Regions from separate parts of the Klebsiella terrigena genome, predicted to be linked through region 2. Evidence: predicted binding sites of a transcription regulator. Region 2 holds the regulator's gene; each other region holds the start of a gene.
What was found. The regulator CRP, encoded in region 2, controls carbon source genes, mostly activating them, when cyclic AMP is high. The targets are predictions, from matches to a motif close to ATGTGANNNNNNTCACAT.
Positions count from the first base shown of each region.

Region 1 (4,987 bases), 360 kb from region 2:
AGCCAGGTTGAATGCACGTCGTTCCAGAAATACATCGGACGAACAATCGCGCCGTAGTTTTTACGGTTATCGGTATTGTCCTTGCCGTTGTCGTAGTCATGGAAGGCCAGCAGGTATTCAACCTGCGCCTGGCGGGTGAACTTATAATTACCTTCGAAGCTGGCGTAGATAGCGGTCAGCCCGTCGGTTTTGTTATAGACGCTGTTATCCGCGTTATCGGAATAGCGCAGGATCACCTTGTTCACGCCGCTGTCGTCGCCGTTGGTGTGACTCAACAGCAGGCCGCCCTGCCAGGCATCGAGCTGCGCGTCGTTATCCACCGCTTTTGAATCAAAGCCGTAGTTGGCGTACACCTCAACGTCAATTGGGCCAGCCTTCATATTGTGGATTTTTGACGTCAGCGCGTAGTGGCCGTCATCGCCGGTTCCCGAGCCGCCGGTACAGGTGATGCGCGACGGGTTGGACTCATCGGCCATCACCTCCGGGCTACAGGACTCAACCTGTGAGACCCCCGCCACGTCAAACTGCACGCCGCCGATATCAAAGTTTTTCACCCCGGCGCCCTGGCCGTCGTGGTTCATCCAGAAGTAGTCGTTGATCCCCTGCTGCGGACGCTGGTGGAAGTCGCGACCGGCCCAGATGTAGGCGTTGGGGTTTGATTCGAGGACGTTAGTGACGCCGACGTAAGCCTTTTTCAGGTTAACTTCGTCGCTCCAGTGGTCGAACATAACGTTAATATCCCAGATAGCGCCCTGGCTGCTCTTAAAGGCTTTGGTTATCTGGAATTCGCCGCCGTTACCTTCGTTGCCGAGACGGCCGATGGCCGACGCGCCGTTGTAGGAGCCGTCGACGCCGACGAACTTCTGATCGCCGGTCTGGAACTGGGCGCCGTAGCGGGCGTAGCCGCTAAACTTCAGGCCGAATGGAATAGCCATATCCGGCGTGGCTGCGGCGGTTTGCGGGTTGGTTTCCAGATCCACCTTCTTCGCAGCGGCGGCATCCATTTTAGCCTGACGGTCGGCCAGCGCTTTATCCACGGCTTTCGCCACAATGGCATCTATTTGTTGCTGAGTAAAATCTTGCGCTAATACAGAAATTGGGCACAGTGCGGCAACGACCGCCATGGCTAATGGCAGCATTTTTACATTATTCATAATTATCTCGCTGGTAATAATTTATATATTAAGATAATAACCATCCCGCCCCGATTAATATAAGGGGTGAGTTAGAGGATGACGTTTATATATTAACGTTGGTATAAGTGAATAATTTCCTGTGAAAACTCGCGAGCCAGCAGCGAATTCATCAGATGGTCCTGCGCGTGGACCATAATCAGCGTCATCGGCTGGCGCGCCTCGCCCGCATCCTGCTCGATAAGCTGGGTCTGCATCTGGTGCGCCCGGCGGGCGTAGCCGTCGGCTTCATTAAGGAGCAGTTTAGCTTCATCAATATTACCGTGGCGGGCAGCATGAATCGCTTCGAAACATAATGAGCGTGACTGTCCCGCATTCACGATAATTTCCATTACCGCATCTTCTAATTCAATCATAATAGTTCCTGAGATCATTAACTTTATTATTTAAAGCGTACGGCGAAAATCCCTTTTCCGCATAATTCCTGATGACGGTGTTATTTTTATCGGACGCTCCGGGAAATACAGCTAAGAGCGTATTTCCCGACTATTACTGACTGACTGTTTCAGCAACCGGAACGGCAGCTTTGGCTTTTTCGACTTCAGTTTTCATTAATGAGCGTTCATAGGCGCGGAGGAATGGCAGGTAAATGACGGCTGACATCACCATGCAAATGACGCACATCACCACCGGGCTCAGGGTCCAGTTGGCGGCCCAGGAGGCGCCGATAGGGGCTGGCGTGGTCCACGGCGTCAGCGAGACCACCTGCGTCAGCCAGCCGAGACGGGTTGCGCCGTAGGCCAGCACTGCGTTGATCATCGGCACGAACACGAACGGGATAAACATCATCGGGTTCATGATAATCGGCGCCCCGAACAGAATCGGTTCGTTAATGTTGAAGAAGCTTGGCACGATGCCCATTTTGCCGATGGTCCGCAGGTGCGCCACGCGGCTGCGCAGCAGCAGGAATGCCAGCGGAAGCGTCGAGCCCACGCCGCCAATCAGCAGATAGTGGTCCCAGAAGCCCTGCAGATAAACGTGCGGTAGCGCGGCGCCAGCGGCCAGTGCCGCCTGGTTTGCCGACAGGTTCGCCATCCAGAACGGGTTCATAATCCCGGTCACAATCAGCGAGCCGTGGATCCCGGCGAACCAGAAAATCTGGCACATCAGCACGGAGAGCAGGATTGCCGGCAGGGAGTCGGAGGCCGACACCAGCGGCTCCAGCAGATGCATAATCGCCTGCGGCAGGATCATACCGGTCTGCGCTTCGATAAACAGGTTCAGCGGATGCAGCGTCCCGATCACCACCAGCACCGGGATCAGGATTTCGAACGAGCGCGCGACGCCGGTGGGCACCTCTTTCGGCAGGCGGATAGTAATATTATTCTGCTTCAGCCATGCGTAAACGCGGGTGGAGTAGATGGCGGTAATTAAGGCGGTGAAGATCCCCTGGCCTGACAGATACTGGGTGGAAATTTTGCCGTCAGCGTAGGGTGCCGCGACCAGCAGAAAGGCCATAAAGGCCAGCAGGCCGGACATCACCGGGTCGAGCTGAAACTGGCGGCCGAGGCTGGCGCCAATGCCGACGGAAATAAAGAAGGTCATGACCCCCATGCTCAGGTTAAACGGCAGCATCAGCTGCTCACGATACTGCTGTGAGAAATCCAGCCAGCCGCGGGCAAAACCGTTGGTGGTGTCGGGTGAAAAAGGAGGAAAGATAAATACCAGCATGAAAGAGCCGATGATCATAAACGGCAATGCGGCAGTGAAGCCATCGCGGATGGCGATAACGTATTTCTGCTGCCCAAGGCGTCCTGCCAGCGGAGTAATAGATTGCTCGATCACGGCAATCATGGACTGATACAGAGAACTCATTTGCACACCTCTTAATGCGCCGCTGCTATCAGCGACAGAGCATAATCCAGGACGTTATCTCCCCGCTGCATTCCGTAGTCCATGGCGTTTATCGGCTGGACCGGAATATTCAGGGAAGCGGCTTTCTCAGATAATGTTTTCAGCATGTATTTTACCTGGGGTCCGAGCAGAACCACCTGGTATTGCGGAAACTGCATGTCAAATTCGGAAACGCCGTAGGCGTCTATCTGCACAGGCAGGTTACGTTCCTTCGCCTCATCGACCATCTTCCTGACCAGCAGACTGGTGGACATTCCCGCAGAGCAGCACAGCATAATCTTGTACATCGACACTCATCCTCAATATGTAAAAAGTTATTGCGTGGATGATTTGATATCAGACGGAAACCGGTTTCCATTTATAAAAAACAGAACTGTGATAACCGTCAAGATCTACCGTGTACGGGGCTGATTAATTAGATTCGGCTCACATAATTCCGTGGTTTTTGCGATGATTTTCCATGAAACGGAAAATCGGTTTCCAAATAAAAAAGGAAACGGATATACTGCCGTTGGTTACTATTGAAGCGATTCAGGTCTAAAGATTTACAGGGATCGGCCCGACCCTGTCAGGGGAGAAAGATGTCTACAATCAACGATGTATCACGGTTAGCTGGCGTCTCAAAGGCCACAGTTTCACGCGTGCTGAGCGGCTCTCGCGGCGTCAAAGAGGCCAGTCGTCAGGCGGTACTGCAGGCGGCGGAAGAGCTCAATTACCGGCCAAATATGATTGCCCAATCATTGTTCAGCCAGAGCACGGGCTGCATCGGGGTGATTTGCGCCCAGGATAATATCAATCAAACCACCAGCTATCTGTATGCCCTGGAAAAACAGCTGAGTCAGCATCAAAAGCATCTGCTGCTGCGCTTCGCCAACACCCGCGACGGGGTGATGAACTCGCTCGAAGAGCTCAGCTGCGGCCTGTGCGACGATATCCTGATTATTGGCGCCCGCTTCCCGCTGAATATTGACCGGCCGGACGTGGCGCTGATTGACTGCCTCGAGAGCGAAGGGGCGAACAGCATTCAGTTTGACCACGCTTTTGCCGCGGAAACTGCCTGTAACTATTTGATTAGCCAGGGGCGACGCCAGATTGCGCTCATCCATCCCGAGGGGAGCGGCTTTGCCGATCAGGTGCTGCTGGGCTACAAGCATGCGCTGGAGAAAAATTTCCTGCCGTTTAATCGCAACCTGGTATTCCTCGACAGCACTTCGCCGTCGGTGGCGGTGCAGGAGCTGGTGAGCAACGCGACGACGTTGAACTTCAATGCGCTGCTGGTTGCGGACGAGCAGCAGGCGCAGCGGGTTGTCCCGCAGCTGCAGGCGTTCAGCCGCGCGGTGCCGGAAAAGGTGATGGTCTTTAGCCTGGCCGGCTCGCTACAGCTGCCGGGTATTCCGACCATTCCGGCGATTGAGTACTCGATGGATGTGATGGCGATGCGGATCGTCAGCTGGCTGACGGAAAAGACGCAAATGCTGGGCGGCAGCATGCTGCGCGGGGATCTTATTATTCCGAAAATCTAAGCTGGCCCGCGCGCGGGCGCACACAGCCGCGAGGCCATGATGAAGTCAAAAAAATACCTGCCAGTGGCGTAACTGACAGGTATTTTTATTTGCGCGGCGGGCGGCCTGCTGGCCGCGTCGCAGGCGGGATCACTGCGCCGGGCAGGTAATCTTGTCGATCGCCGCCTGGTAGTTCTTCTGGTTATTACGCTCTTTTGCCAGGGTTGCCTCACGCACGTAGGTTTGATTCTCTTTCGAGGCGAGAACCTTATTGGCAAAGTCGTTATCGCTAAGCGTTGCCGCCGGGGTGCATTTTTCCTTCACCGCTTTTAATACCAGCTGTTTTTGCTGCTCGAACTGCAGGCTTTGTAGCGGCGATTCGGCCCACGCAGCCGAGGCGCTGAGGGCGCTGACCAGGCACAACATCCAACACGCTTT
Region 1 covers NZ_CP050508.1:45,319-50,305, forward strand. Annotated here, with positions in the region: gene HCK03_RS00215 (carbohydrate porin) at 1-1,154, opposite strand, end outside; gene HCK03_RS00220 (PTS lactose/cellobiose transporter subunit IIA) at 1,247-1,549, opposite strand; gene HCK03_RS00225 (PTS sugar transporter subunit IIC) at 1,683-3,008, opposite strand; gene HCK03_RS00230 (PTS sugar transporter subunit IIB) at 3,020-3,334, opposite strand; gene HCK03_RS00235 (LacI family DNA-binding transcriptional regulator) at 3,629-4,570, shown strand; gene HCK03_RS00240 (YicS family protein) at 4,700-4,987, opposite strand, start outside.
Region 1: the regulator CRP is predicted to act here: its motif matches at 3,462-3,479, upstream of HCK03_RS00230 (PTS sugar transporter subunit IIB).

Region 2 (4,987 bases):
TGATTTCCTGTATGCCGCGGCGGAAGCGGGGGTTATGGTGCTCAATGCCGGGCCTGACGTGATGCGCTTTGTGCCTTCGCTGGTCATTGACGATAGCGATATTGACGAAGGAATGGCGCGCTTTGCACAGGCGGTACAGCGCGTACTTAGCGCTTAGTTGCGCGTAGCCAGATGCCGTGATGCGGGCGCTGACGCCATGCCACCGATGAGATGGTGTGCATGGTGTTCAGATGATCGAGGATCCGCTGCAGGTGCTGCTCCATGGTGCTCAGCGGGCCGCGGGGCACGTCCGCATCCTGCGACTCCATAATATTCACCTCGCCGGCGCTACCCGGCCCGTCGGTATCCAGCCGCTGCTGACAGCGCTGTAGCGCAATCTCACAGGATTCAAGATAGCGCCGGGCCAGATCCGGCGTCAGCATATTGTGCTCGCGGGCCAGCGTGGTCATGGCGTTGATATGCTCGACAATAAACTGGCTATGGGTGACCCATAGCTTCATATCGTCAAGATATTGCGAGTTAAAGCCGGGCTCCTGCATCGCCTGATTCAGCGAGTTATACAGCGAGTTGTGTGCCTGGTTGACGCGCATCCGCCGATAGGCCAGCGCCGGCGCCTGGTGATCGTCGCTGAGAATAAGGCGGATGGCCTCCTGGTCCGCCTCCAGCGCGTCGTGGGCGTTTTTACGCAGCAGGCCGCTTTGCCACTGTGGCCACAGCCATACCATCCCGCCGAAGGCAATCAGACACCCGATAAGCGTATCGATAAGCCTGGCGACAATAAACTGCTCGCCGTTAAGCGTCAGCAGCTGCAGGGTATAAACCGCCGTGACGGTAAAGCCCACCATCGCCCAGCCGTAGCTCTTGCGAATAATCAGATAGCTCAACAGCGTGATAATTAGCATCGCGGTCAGCGTATAGCCCTCAGGGACGTGAAAGTGCAGCGTCAGTCCGGCAATCACCAGGCCGGCGAGGGTCCCTGCCGCCCGGTGGACGATGCGGACCCGCGTTGCGCCGTAGCCGTTCTGGGTGACGAAAAGCACCGTCATCAGGATCCAGTAGGGTTTGGGCAGGTTTAGCGCACTGCCCATCAGGCTCGCGGCGGTGAGCATCACGCAGATCCGGGCGGCGTTGCGTAAAGCCGGCGATTTGTAAGAGAGATAGTTTTTCAGCGCAGGCAGTAGCGGCAGGCGCCGTTCCTTATCGGCCATCAGGTTACGTGGGTACAGCGGACGCTGGGTGCGCAGCACCCGGGCAAGGCGGCTGAAGTGCCATGCGCAGAATTGCCCGACCGGGTTGTCGGGGTGCTGAGAGGCAATCTTCTCCAGGGCGCCGATCTGCTTATCCATGTTAAAGCGCTGCGGATAGCGGTGGTAGAGGATGTCATCCGCCAGCACCCTTAGCCGCGCGGCGACGGTTTGCGCATTCCAGCGGATTACCGCTTCCGCGTGGCTGCGTTCGACCAGCTTCTGCACCTCTTCCGGCTGATGCAGGCTGACGGAAATATGTTCCTGCAGATCGAGGGCAACCTGAAACGCCCGCAGCAGGCGCTTATGGTCGCTACGCTGATTGGCCGCCAGCATATGCATCTGCTGGTAGCACTGGGTGATCAGGTCGACGACCTTTTGCTGACGGGTCAGCAGCGGAGGCAGCGAGGTTGCCGGGTCGATATGCTGGGTCAGCAGGCTGTATTTGGCTTCACAATAGTTGGCCAGCTCCCGGTAGAGCAGGCTTAGCGATTCGCGCAGCGGCTGCTCGCGCCACAGCCAAAACCAGAACCAGTTGAATAGCCCGTACCACAGCGTGCCAAGCGCGTAGATCAGCAGCGGTTCCCAGATCGGCATATTGCCGGCGAGGCTCAGAGTAAAGATGGCGGCAATCAGCGAGGCGGGCAGCAGCCTCGCGTGCAGCGAGCTGATTTCTGCCGTGACGCCAAGGAGCAGGGTCAGGCCGCTGAGAATTAAAGGGAGCGGGATATCGTGCTGGAGAAGGAGCTGAACGATCAGGCTGCAGCCGGCAAAGAGCGAGCCGCCAATAATCAGGCGTTTAAAGAAGCGCTTATGCGGTGTATCAAGACCGGCGACGTTGCAGCATGCGGGAACCAGCGAGAACAGCAGACCCTGCTGCAGATGGCCGAGAAGGAGGCCTATTGCGACCGGCAAACACAGCACCAGCGTTTGCCGCAGTGCGTAGTTGACTTCCGGGTGGTAAATCAGCCTGCGCCACATAGAGGGAAAACAAAAACGGCGTGTTGCAGGAGCAACACGCCGTTTTATCAGCTTAACGCGTGCCGTAGACGACGATAGTTTTACCGTGTGCGGAGATCAGATTTTGATCTTCCAGCATCTTCAGAATACGGCCAACGGTTTCACGTGAACAGCCGACGATCTGACCGATTTCCTGACGGGTAATTTTGATTTGCATACCGTCCGGGTGGGTCATGGCGTCAGGTTGTTTTGCCAGGTTCAGCAACGTCTGGGCGATACGGCCGGTGACGTCGAGGAAGGCAAGGTTACCGACTTTCTCAGAGGTAACCTGCAGACGGCGGGCCATCTGCGACGAGAGACGCATCAGAATATCCGGGTTAACCTGGATTAGCTGACGGAATTTTTTATAGGAGATTTCGGCCACTTCACATGCGGTTTTCGCACGTACCCAGGCGCTACGCTCCTGGCCTTCTTCAAACAAGCCTAATTCACCGATGAAATCGCCCTGGTTGAGGTAAGAGAGAATCATCTCTTTACCTTCTTCATCCTTGATGAGCACAGCCACAGAGCCTTTGACGATGTAGTACAACGTTTCTGCTTTTTCACCCTGGTGGATCAGCGTGCTTTTAGATGGGTACTTATGAATGTGGCAATGAGACAAGAACCATTCGAGGGTAGGGTCTGTTTGCGGTTTGCCAAGCACCATGCGCGGTTATCCTCTGTTATAAGCTATCTCCGGGTGCCGACACTACACGGCATCCGGGCATGCAATCGTATTGTTTCCCTATGCCTGGGAAGCTGGCTGGTGATTTTTCTTCAGCCTGTAATGTGAATTCCTCTGCATACATGCAGTACATCAATGTAATACTGTAGCATCCTGACTGTTTTAGCATAGCTTTTGCCGCGTGTCTCCTGGTGTCTCGCTTCAGCATGATGCAGGTCGCCTTCCGTTGCGAGATTTGTTATGTACGTGTAATCTGTCAGGAAAATTGCAACCTTGGAGTTAAATTTTATGCAAGCTCGTGTGAAATGGGTGGAAGGGTTAACCTTCATCGGTGAGTCGGCTTCCGGCCACCAGATTTTGATGGACGGTAACTCCGGGGATAAAGCGCCGAGTCCGATGGAAATGGTGCTGATGGCCGCCGGCGGCTGTAGCGCCATCGACGTGGTCTCAATTTTGCAGAAAGGACGTCACGATGTGACCAACTGTGAGGTGAAGCTGACCTCAGAGCGTCGGGAAGAGGCGCCGCGCCTGTTTACCCACATCAACCTGCACTTTATCGTGACCGGCCGCGAGCTGAAGGATGCGGTCGTTTCGCGAGCGGTAGACCTGTCGGCGGAGAAATACTGCTCGGTGGCGCTGATGCTGCAAAAAGCGGTAAATATCACGCATTCGTACGAAGTTATCGAGGGCTAAGCCGGAAGGCCAGCCCGTGGCCCCGGTTTGCGTCGTGCAGCCGGGGTGTTTACCGGCTTAACCGATCTTTTTCCCTGCCATCAGCCGTTCAACCAGCGGCGCCATGATCAGCTCCATCGCCAGCCCCATTTTGCCGCCCGGTACCACCAGCGTATTGATATGCGAGATAAACGACCCTTGCAGCATCGCCAGCAGCCACGGGAAGTCGATATCCTGCAGGTTGCGGAAGTGGATCACCACAAAGCTTTCATCCAGCGAGGGAATACCTTTAGCGGCGAAGGGGTTCGACGTATCAACGGTGGGAACCCGCTGGAAGTTGATATGGGTACGCGAGAACTGCGGGGTGATGAAGTTAATATAATCTTCCATTGAGCGGACGACCGAATCCATCACCGCTTCGCGAGAGTGCCCGCGCTCGCTGGTATCGCGGATGAGCTTCTGGATCCACTCCAGGTTGACGATGGGCACGACGCCCACCAGCAGGTCGACATTGTGCGCCACGTTGTGCTGCGGGGTGACAACGCCGCCGTGTAGCCCTTCGTAAAACAGGACGTCGGTCGGCTCCGGCAGCGGCTGCCAGGGCGTGAAGGTGCCCGGTACCTGATTCCACGGCACGGCCTCGTCATAGGTATGCAGATATTTTCTCGACTGGCCGGTTCCGCTGCGTCCGTACTCGAGGAAGGTGTTTTCCAGCAGGCCGAAGTCGTTTGCTTCCGGGCCAAAATAGCTGATGTGCTTCCCCTGATCCCGCGCTTTGCGGATCGCCATGTCCATTTCCGGGCGGGTGTAGCGATGGAAGCTATCGCCCTCGACTTCGGCGGCACGCAGGTTCAGCTGGGCGAAGATTTTGCGAAAGGCGAGGCTGGTGGTGGTGGTTCCCGCGCCGCTGGAGCCCGTGACGGCAATCACCGGATGTTTGGCAGACATATCAACTCCCAGATTAAACGATGGTGTGGCGCCGCCTTAGCCGTGGAACTGCTTGCGGGGCATGATGTTGACCGTCTCGTGCAGCTCTGACCACACCAGTACGGCTTCTCCGCTTTTCAGCTGCTGTTTTACATCGGCGACCTTATCGGCCAGCGAGCGTTCATGTTCACCATAATCGGTGCCTTCGCGCAACACAAAGGTTTCAATCAGGTTATCCAGCGTTTCGGGATCCAGATCCTGCCAGGGAATAATCATTTTTTTCCTTCCAGCCAGCGCGTTAGCCAGTCCGGGATCCGTCTTTCCAGCCACATCTCAGGCCTGCGCAGCGTGCCGCCGACAAACCCGACGTGCCCGCCCTGTTCGGTCAGCTGGTACTCGACGTTGGCCGGTAGCTGCTCCTGCGGCGGAATGGAATGATGGTCCATGAACGGATCGTCTT
Region 2 covers NZ_CP050508.1:401,338-406,324, forward strand. Annotated here, with positions in the region: gene argD (bifunctional acetylornithine/succinyldiaminopimelate transaminase) at 1-157, shown strand, start outside; gene HCK03_RS01805 (YccS/YhfK family putative transporter) at 147-2,225, opposite strand; gene crp (cAMP-activated global transcriptional regulator CRP) at 2,278-2,910, opposite strand; gene HCK03_RS01815 (OsmC family protein) at 3,217-3,621, shown strand; gene HCK03_RS01820 (phosphoribulokinase) at 3,679-4,548, opposite strand; gene HCK03_RS01825 (YheU family protein) at 4,585-4,803, opposite strand; gene HCK03_RS01830 (hydrolase) at 4,800-4,987, opposite strand, start outside.

Region 3 (4,987 bases), 490 kb from region 2:
ACCGCGGGAATGAGGTACATCGGCACCATCACTACCGCCATCGCGAGATAGGTGTCCTGAAGAAACTTAAAGTTGTCCGGTAACTCCAGATCTTCCGTTGAACGAGACCCTTTACCCACCACTTTAGCCACCGCTGCCTGCACCAGATAGCCGATAGTGCAGAAATGCCCCAGCGCCACGTCATCGGAACCGGTGATGCGCCTGACCACCGGCTGCGCCAGAGCGGGCATCAGTACCGCCATCACGCCGCCGAAAATACCGCCGGTTAAAATCAGCGGAAGCCCGGTCAGCCCGGCTTTAAAGCCAATCACCGCGCCGATAGTCGCCATCCACAGCAGCGCCTGGCCGGTCAGGAAGATATATTTGAGCGGCGTTAGGCGGGCGATAATGATGTTGACGGCAAAAATCACCATCAGGGTCAGCGCAACTTCGGAGCCTAATTCACGGTTGGCTAATCCGGCAATGGCGGCGACATCGGTAATGTAGCCTTTCATGCCAAATCCCTGCGTGAAAATATCGTTAAGGAACGTTAGCGTGGCGACAATAATGTTGATCCCGGCCATCATAATTAAGAAACCGAGTAGCGTTTTAAACGTCCCTTCCGCCGTTTTACCCGCTGATTTTTTTTGCAGAATCAGGCCCAGCATCGCAATAAATGCAATTAATATCGATGCCTGGCCGAGTAAATCTTTGACGATAAACTCTACAAAGCTATTCATAGTCCGCTACCTTCAGGTTACGTTCTTTTAAGAATGCGACGATCTTCGCTTCAATCTCGTCTTTATCCGTCAGCTTATGCAGTACCACCACGCGTTTAATTTCCTCTTCACTGGCATCTGCCGTTAATATATCGGCAAAGGTTTTTTGCGTCAGAATCATATCTGATTTAAACGCCCCGGCTTCGGAAATAGTGGTATGTTCAATCTGCGCTGGAATCTCCAGTTTCTTTAAAACAGCCTTCGCCGTCATTTCAATAGCAAAGCTTGAACCGAGGCCGCAGCCACATACGCATAGAATTTTCAGCATGTAGGGTCTCCTCAAATTATATTGAGTTTTTTGGCAAGTTTATAATGATGTCCTTCAGTGTCGACCAGACGTTTTTTCATACTAACTAAATCAATCGGAATAGGTTTATTACTTGAATTAATTATAATGGCTTTATTTTTCATCCCTGACTGAATGCAGCGAACCACTTCACTGGCCATAATAGTGCCCTGATAAATTTCTTCGCAGGTCGGATCGCCATTGCGCAAACCGTAGCCAACGATAGTTTTACGAATACGCACGCCAATTTGCGGTTCGAGCTGCTTAATCATGGTATCAATGGCTCCCTGAAATCCGGGAGAGTACTCCCTGGTGTAGCCTTCAGAGCACAGGATCACCACGCTATTCTGCTGTGTCAGCTTATGCTTCACCCGCTCGGCCAGCGCTTCCAACGGCAGCTGCGATTCCGGGATCAGGGCGATATCGGCGTTACTTTTTATCGCGGATTGCAACGTTAACTCTCCACAATAACCTCCCAGAATTTCGACCATAAATACGCGGCCCGGTAATGCTCTTCCAGTATTTCTTAAGCGGGAAACTTCTTTAATAATCTGCTCGCAGGCGGTGGAGAAACCAATCGTATAATCACTCCCGTACACATCATTATCGATAGTCATCCCGACGCCAAAACAGTTAATATCAAATTCGCTCAGCGTATTGAGAAACTGCAGGCTACCATCACCGCCGGCCATAATCAGCACATCAATGCGCAGTGATTTAATTTTTTTGGCTATTGTTTCATATTCACTACGCAGCAACCGACGACTGGTGCGCCCGGAGGTAATGATCGGAATAGAGGCAATGGAGAAATCGACCAGATCGCGCCAGGCGACCTCATGATGATTTTTATCCAACAGCCCGGGTATTCCACCATTAAAAATGGTGATATCGGCATTCGCCAGTCTGGCAACCTGGAATATAAAATTATTAATTCCAGAAACATCACCACCGCTAATAACAATGCCAATTTTCATTGCCTACCTCCGCTGTTTTGCTTGCCCACATTTTTCCCTGAGTTCAAGGGCGTTATTTGCAGTACAGATCACAATATGCTGATAAATCTCTGCCAGCCTAATATTGACAGTGGGTTTATTAGCTCGTTTTTTGTGATCAACATCTGTTTTATAAAATGAGATCGTCTTAACAGTTATTTCTTTATTTTCTTTAAGATCATTAGGTTGCTTGAGGAGATAACTGTGCGGGCGGGCTGCCCATTTTCATCCCTAAATCCAGCGATGATGAAAAGGCGGAAATGTGATAAATAGCGCATTTTTTGCGTCAGGAAGCGCGCAGCCGGCATCGGGACATCCATCTCGATAATATCGGCGAATTAAAAAACCAGATTAAAGCGATGTGCGCCAGCGCCGGCAGCGATAATCGCGAGGGTGAGGTCATCACGCTCCGCGGCCCCGTGTCCGGCGGCGAAATAATCCGTATTGCCGCCAATGCGGATGATGGCGTGCTGAGCACCAGCCAGCTTCTGCCAAAGGCGATGAGCGATGAGCGATGAGCGATGAGCGATGAGCGATGAGCGATGAGCGATGAGCGATGAGCGATGCGATGAGGTTATTTTTCGCGACTTTTGCCACAGCGGGAACCTTTTATTGTCAACTATTCAACGTCCTGCAATAAACCGGACCTCCATGCTAAAAAATTTAATTAACAACTACATAATGATTTATCAGACACAAAAAAAGCGCCCTGAGGCGCTCTTTCAACAGTAGCTCTTAAGCTTATTTATTCAGTTCCGCCGTCATATGCACGCGGTTACCGGTAAAGGCTTCGGTAATTTTATAAGATGATGCGCCAGCAGCCTGGGCCTGAGCGGCAATTTTCGCTTCAGCACCGTCCATGGTTGCGGCGGTGGCGGTCACGCTTTCAGCAGCGAAAGAACCAAAAGAAGCGGCCAGAGCAATAACTGCGACAAAAGTTTTGACGTTTTTCATGAGATAAATCCTTCAGTAAGTTGTTTGGGTAAGGCGTTGTGCCTTGATGAGATAAATAATAGACCTCACATCCCATAACAAAAAGCGGAAGGATTTGTTCACATCATTCAAAAAAATTGATTGTATTTTAACCCGCAATAATCCGCTGCGGGTGGGTATAAATCGTCGCTCTGCCCGGCTTGCAAAAACCGACCAGCGTCAGGTTGCAGCGTTCCGCGACCTCAACCGCCAGCGCGGTCGCGGCGGAGACCGCAAACAGGATTTCCACGCCGCACATGGCCGCCTTCTGCACCATCTCGTAGCTGGCCCGGCTGGAGACCAGCGCTGCGCCGTTCTGCCAGTCGTTTCCCTCCTCCACGCGCCGTCCGAGCAGCTTGTCGAGAGCGACGTGACGCCCAACGTCTTCATGCCCGCCCGCCAGCTGGCCCGACGGACGAACCCAGGCGGCCGCGTGGGTGCACCCGGTGATGCGGCCGATGGGCTGCACGTCGTTAAGGTGCTCCAGCGCGCGATCGAGGTTCGCGAGGTTGAAGGTTTGCGTAAACGGCAGCGGGCGCACCGGCCTGCCGATATCGTTTAGCTGCTCCACGCCGCATACTCCGCAGCCGGTGCGTCCCGCCAGCGCGCGGCGGCGCTCTTTCAGCCCCATAAACCGGCGGCTGGAGAGCTCAATTCTGACGGCCAGGCCGTTGCATTCCTGCACCACGTCCATGCCGTAGATCTCGGCGCGATTTTCGATAATCCCTTCGGACAACGAAAAACCGACGGCGAACCGCTGCAGATCGCCCGGAGAGGCCATCATCACGACGTGTGAGATGCCGTTATAGACCAGGGCGACCGGCACCTCTTCAGCTAACTCGTCCGGCTGAGGATGTTGCAAATTATCGCGCTTCCACAGCGCGACCTGGCGGTAACCCGTGACAGTAGTCACATTTTTGATTTGTTCGAGAGGGTTCTTATTCACTTTGTCTTAACCGTATTGGAACAGGCATACACACAATGTGGTATTCTTTACATACCCCCTCAAGAAAGAGGGTGATTGCCCCTAATTCTGAACCTTTGCGGCCCTTACCGCAAAGTAAATAACTACATGTGACAATGTCGATACAAGGAGTGAACCATGCAGGTCAGCAGAAGGCAGTTCTTTAAGATCTGCGCTGGCGGTATGGCAGGTACAACGGCAGCAACGCTGGGCTTCGCCCCGGCTATTGCGCTCGCGGAGACCCGGCAATATAAGCTGCTGCGTACCCGTGAAACCCGCAACACCTGTACGTACTGTTCCGTTGGCTGTGGGCTGTTAATGTATAGCCTCGGTGACGGTGCGAAAAACGCCAAAGCATCCATCTTTCATATCGAAGGTGACCCCGATCATCCGGTCAACCGTGGTGCACTCTGCCCGAAAGGGGCCGGCCTGGTGGACTTTATCCACTCCGAAAGCCGACTGAAATTCCCGGAATATCGCGCACCTGGCTCCGATAAATGGCAGCAAATCAGCTGGGACGATGCGTTCGATCGTATCGCGAAGCTGATGAAAGAAGACCGTGATGCCAACTTTGTCGCCAAAAACGACGCCGGCACCACCGTTAACCGCTGGCTGACCACCGGTATGCTATGCGCATCCGCCTCCAGCAACGAAACCGGCTATTTAACGCAGAAATTCACCCGCGCGCTCGGTATGCTCGCGGTCGACAACCAGGCGCGCGTCTGACACGGACCAACGGTAGCAAGTCTTGCTCCAACATTTGGTCGCGGTGCGATGACGAACCACTGGGTTGACATTAAAAATGCCAACCTCATTGTGGTCATGGGCGGTAACGCCGCTGAAGCGCACCCGGTAGGATTCCGCTGGGCGATGGAAGCCAAAATTCACAATGGCGCGAAGCTCATTGTTATCGACCCGCGCTTTACGCGCACCGCGTCGGTAGCCGACTTCTATACCCCGATTCGCTCTGGTACTGACATTACCTTCCTGTCAGGCGTCATCCTGTACCTGTTGA
Region 3 covers NZ_CP050508.1:5,510,687-5,515,673, forward strand. Annotated here, with positions in the region: gene HCK03_RS25815 (PTS sugar transporter subunit IIC) at 1-719, opposite strand, end outside; gene HCK03_RS25820 (PTS sugar transporter subunit IIB) at 712-1,026, opposite strand; gene HCK03_RS25825 (6-phosphofructokinase) at 1,038-2,018, opposite strand; gene HCK03_RS25830 (hypothetical protein) at 2,318-2,554, shown strand; gene HCK03_RS25835 (YdgH/BhsA/McbA-like domain containing protein) at 2,778-2,990, opposite strand; gene fdhD (formate dehydrogenase accessory sulfurtransferase FdhD) at 3,118-3,954, opposite strand; gene fdnG (formate dehydrogenase-N subunit alpha) at 4,111-4,987, shown strand, end outside.
Region 3: the regulator CRP is predicted to act here: its motif matches at 2,297-2,314, upstream of HCK03_RS25825 (6-phosphofructokinase).

Region 4 (4,987 bases), 1.6 Mb from region 2:
TTATCACGTAATCTCTGCAGCGGGTCCTGGCGGTAAAACTGACAAAAACGCTGCCAAAGCGCTGGAAAACGCGGGGCGAACAGCTCGGGTGCGCTAAAGAAATATTCTGACAGAACGGCAAAACATTCCGCCGGGTCGGTCGCGGCGTAGGCATCAATACTGGCGGCGCTCTCGCCGACCAGGTCAATCTCATCCTGAATGTTGTTCATCGCCGCGTGGAGATCGTGTTCCCAGCCGGCAACCTCGCGTAAAGGTATTAGCGGCACGCCGCTGGCGCGATCGCCGTTGCGGGTATCAAGCTTATGCGCCACTTCGTGCACCACGAGGTTAAAACCCGATGCATCGAAGGAGTCCTGAATATCCAGCCAGTTAAGAATAATGGGCCCCTGCTGCCAGCTTTGTCCGGATTGCACGACCCGCTGGTTATGGACCAGGCCAATATCATCCTCCCACTCATCGTCGACGACGAACGGGGCAGGGTAGATAAGCACCTCGTGGAAACCGTCCAGCCATTCGATGCCGAGCTCGAGAACCGGCAGGCAAAATAGCATCGCGATGCGCGCGCTTTGCAGCGGAGTCAGCTCCAGCCCCTGCAGGGCAACCAGGCGTTTTTGCTGTAAAAAGCGCGCCGACATCTGCACAAGCTGCTGCTGCTCCTGTGCGGACAGGTTGGCTAAAACGGGGATGGCAAGCGCCTGCTCCCAGGGGATTTCCACACTGCCGGACTCTTCGTTTGCTTTCCAGGGCCATTTAAACATCATATTGCTCGCAAAGTCGTCACTTGAACGTAATTAAAGAGACAGGAACTATTAAAATGCCAAAGAACCTGGCATTATAGCAACCACTACAGCGGAGAGATGCCGGAGCGGCTGAACGGACTAGTCTCGAAAACTAGAGTAGGGGCAACTCTACCGGGGGTTCAAATCCCCCTCTCTCCGCCACTTCATCTTTCTATCTACCTGATTCAAAATCCTTTAATTAAATCCCTGCTGTTCAGAATACCGTTACCTGTGCCATCTGATGCCGGCGTTTGCTGGACGGAATTGAACGTTTATCAGGTGCTCATAAGCTATCACTTAGCGATTGTTCAAGGTAGCAGTTTGCCAGTATCTCCTTCATTTTGTGAACTAAGTCGTGTGGCGCCCGCCAGGGCAGCACTCATTTAAAAATGTGCCACCACCGGCGATTGCGCATTAGGTTATCTCTGAATTTACTCTCGGTCGGCTGCTCACAAAAAAGCCCGCGCAAGGCGGGCTTAGGTGAGTGAAATCGCATCAGAACTGATAGATGATGCCGAGCGCGAACTGGTTGTCAGTCGCCGCGCCGGTGACAGCGCGATCTTTCTCGTCGAGAAGGTTGAACTTATAGGCGGTGTAGACGTTGAAGTTTTTGTTGAAATAGTACCAGGTACCGAGCTCAACGTAGTTCATGATCTCTGCATTGCCGCGCCCGTCGTTACCGAGATCCTGACCTTTCGCGTAGACGTAGCCCAGGGAAGGGCGCAGACCGAATTCGAGCTGGTACTGAACGACGGCTTCAATGCTCTGCGTTTTATTGGCGATGAGGCTATTTTCCATCGGCAGCATATTGCGGGATTCGGCATACATCATGGCAGCATAGAGGCTATTGGCATCATATTTCGCCGCGATGCTCCAGACTTCAGCCGTTTCGCCTTTGCCGTCGGCGGCCTGTTCGTCAGTTCGGTCGGAATTACCGTAGGCGGCGGCAAAGCCAAATCCGTCGAGGCTGTACTCAACGGACGCGCTGTAGCCGTCGCCGTTGGCTTTCAGACGATTGCGGTTGGTATTTTTACCCTGGTACTGAAGAGCAAAGTTCAGCCCATCTGACAGGCCGAAAAAGTCAGTATTGCGGTAGGTGGCAACGCCGTTGGCGCGGCCGGTCATAAAGTTATCGGTATGCACCAGACCGTCGCCGCCCCACTCAACCAGCATATCCGTGTAGCCTGCGGCGTCGTATACCGCTCCGTAGTTGCGGCCATAATCAAATGAACCGTAGCTGGCATATTTTAAGCCGGCAAAGGCCAGACGGGTCGCGCTGCCCTGGTCGCCCTCTGGTCTGTTAGCTTTCATATTATATTCAAACTGACCATAGCCGGTCAGCTCGCGGTTGATCTGCGTTTCACCCTTAACGCCGAACCGCGCGTAGGAGGTATCTTCAGAGTTGCGGTTGCCTTCGTCGGTATCGGTCATAATATGTTCGCCGACCATTTTGCCGTAGAAATCGACTTTATTACCGCTTTTATTATAGATTTCCGCTGCGCTCGCGGCTCCAGCCATTAATAAGGACGGCACCAGAATTGCCAGTACTTTTCTTTTCATTATATATTCCCTTTTATTTATAATTAATGTGAATGTCAAAAAATCTTTCTTAATGCAAAATAAATACTATCTGCGAAGGTTCATTTTTATTTAAATTTAAAATGTAAGTAAATTATATCTAATATTACAAAATGTTTCTTATTGATTCTTTATATTAATAAATTATCGGTTGTCGGTAAGCTATATTTCCGGGTTATTGTCTTTTATAACAATGTATTATTAGAGTGTGTGGGTGAATTCATGCTCGTGATGAAATTTCTAATGTTGATGTTTGGGCGTTACTGATGTGTTCGGCCGATAAATATCGTTTCTGTGCACAAAATAATTGCGCAAAGAGAGAAGCGGTAACGGGGAAATATTAAATCGGCGGTTAACGGGAATACCAGGGCAGGCGCGAGGGGCCATATTATTTACCGGCAGCTGGTGAGAGACGATGCGGGCGACTTCGATTGCTCGCTGAACCTCTCCGGACGTTACGGATGCCTGACGGCAAACTTCACTGTATAATGTGACTGAAATCACATTTTTGTTTCAGGTGACGTTTCGTTCCTGAGGAAAGGAGGGCAGTTAAATGGAAGAGAAAGCGAAACGGAGTCCCGGGGGCAAGCTGGCGCTATGGGCTTTTTACGCCTTCTGTGGCTATTTCCTGTGGGCGATGGTGCGCTACTGGTGGGTTGTCGGGCATATTCAGAGCGTCCCCGGAGCGGGTATTGACGGGGATCTGGGTTCAACGGCGGGCAAATGGCTGGGTGCGCTGCTGGGCTTTCTTGTCCTCGGCGTCGTCGGGTTACTCCTTGGGACAATCGCCTGGTATACGCGGCCTGATGCTGGTAGCTATGAACATCAGGATTAAAGTTGCTATGCTCGCAGCCTACCTTCTCTCAGAGGAAAGCGCATGGAACTGGTTGACTGGCAGCAACGATTTGAAGCCTGGCTGATAGGGCATCACCCGCAGGGCGACTCCGCTCACGACATTTCGCATTTTCGTCGCGTGTGGGGCACCGCCCAGCGGCTGGCCGCCAACCGGCAGGTTGACCACCTGGTGATCCTCACCGCCTGTTACTTTCATGACATTGTCAGCCTGGCAAAAAACCACCCCGACCGCAGCCGCTCGTCGGTGATGGCGGCGCAAAAGACGCAGAGTATTCTGCACTCCTCTTTTGCCGATTTTCCCGTCGACCGCTATCCTGCCGTACTCCACGCCATTGAGGCGCATAGCTTTAGCGCCGCTATTCCTCCGCTGAGCGAAGAGGCGAAGATTGTCCAGGATGCCGACCGGCTCGAGTCCCTGGGGGCGATTGGTCTGGCGCGCGTTTTCGCGGTCTCCGGGGCGCTGAATAATATCCTGTTTGATGCTGACGATCCTTTTGCCGATAGGCGCGAGCTGGATGACCGCACCTACGCGCTGGACCATTTCCAGTGCAAGCTGCTGCGCCTGCCTAAAACCATGCAAACCGCTGAAGGGAGAGCGATGGCGGAACACAACGCCCGCTTCCTGGTGCAGTTTATGGCGAAGCTCAGTTCAGAGCTGCAGGGGGACCCTACCGCGCTGGATGAGGCGGTTTTGCGCCGCTTTGACCCACAGGCTTAAAACTGCCTGCGCTATTTGTGGTAATCTCTGCGAAAATTGTCCAGCTGGTTGAGGTTATGCCGCAAAATTTATCTAAGGAAAATCCCCCGTCTTTGCCGGTAACGCAGGCCGGGGAAGACGCGCAGGCGTTATTGCGCCAGCTGATGGCAATATATGATGTGAAAACGCTGGTGGCGCAGCTGGTTGCCGTTGGGGAACAGCACTGGAGCCCGGCGATACTCAAGCGCGTCGCCACGGTGCCCCGGGCGGCCAGCCGCTTAGGCCATCGGGAGCGCGCGCATCTGGCATCGCTGCTGCCGCGGCCGCCGGCACACCATCCGAATTATGCTTTCCGCTTTGTCGATCTGTTTGCCGGTATCGGCGGCATCCGCAACGGCTTTGAAGCCATCAACGGGCAGTGCGTTTTCACCAGCGAATGGAATAAGCACGCGGTGCGCACCTACAAAGCGAACTGGTATTGCGACCCCGAGCAGCATCGCTTCAATGCCGATATCCGTGATATCACCCTCAGCCATCGTCTTGATATCAGCGATGAAGACGCCGCGCGGCACATTCGCGACACGATTCCTCAGCATGATGTGCTGCTGGCCGGCTTTCCCTGCCAGCCTTTTTCCCTCGCCGGGGTATCGAAGAAGAACGCCCTCGGACGCGCCCACGGCTTTGCCTGTGAGACGCAGGGCACGCTGTTTTTCGATGTCGTCAGGATTATAGCGGCCCGGCGGCCGCCAATCTTTGTGCTGGAGAACGTCAAAAACCTGAAGAGCCACGACAAGGGGCGAACGTTCAGCATCATCATGCAAACCCTCGACGAACTCGGCTATGAGGTCTCTGATGCCGGGCATAGCGGGGCGGACGATCCCAAGGTTATCGATGGCCGCAACTTCCTGCCACAGCACCGCGAACGCATCGTGCTGGTTGGCTTTCGTCGCGACCTGCAGCTGCACGAGGGGTTTACCCTGCGCGATATCTCCGGGCTTTACCCGGCCCAGCGCCCGACGTTTGGCGAGCTGCTCGAGCCGACGGTGGATGCCAAATTTATTCTTACTCCGGTGCTGTG
Region 4 covers NZ_CP050508.1:2,006,944-2,011,930, forward strand. Annotated here, with positions in the region: gene mtfA (DgsA anti-repressor MtfA) at 1-761, opposite strand, end outside; tRNA gene HCK03_RS09405 (tRNA-Ser) at 852-941, shown strand; gene HCK03_RS09410 (porin) at 1,275-2,339, opposite strand; gene drpB (cell division protein DrpB) at 2,911-3,192, shown strand; gene HCK03_RS09420 (phosphohydrolase) at 3,235-3,930, shown strand; gene HCK03_RS09425 (DNA cytosine methyltransferase) at 3,987-4,987, shown strand, end outside.
Region 4: the regulator CRP is predicted to act here: its motif matches at 2,846-2,863, upstream of drpB (cell division protein DrpB).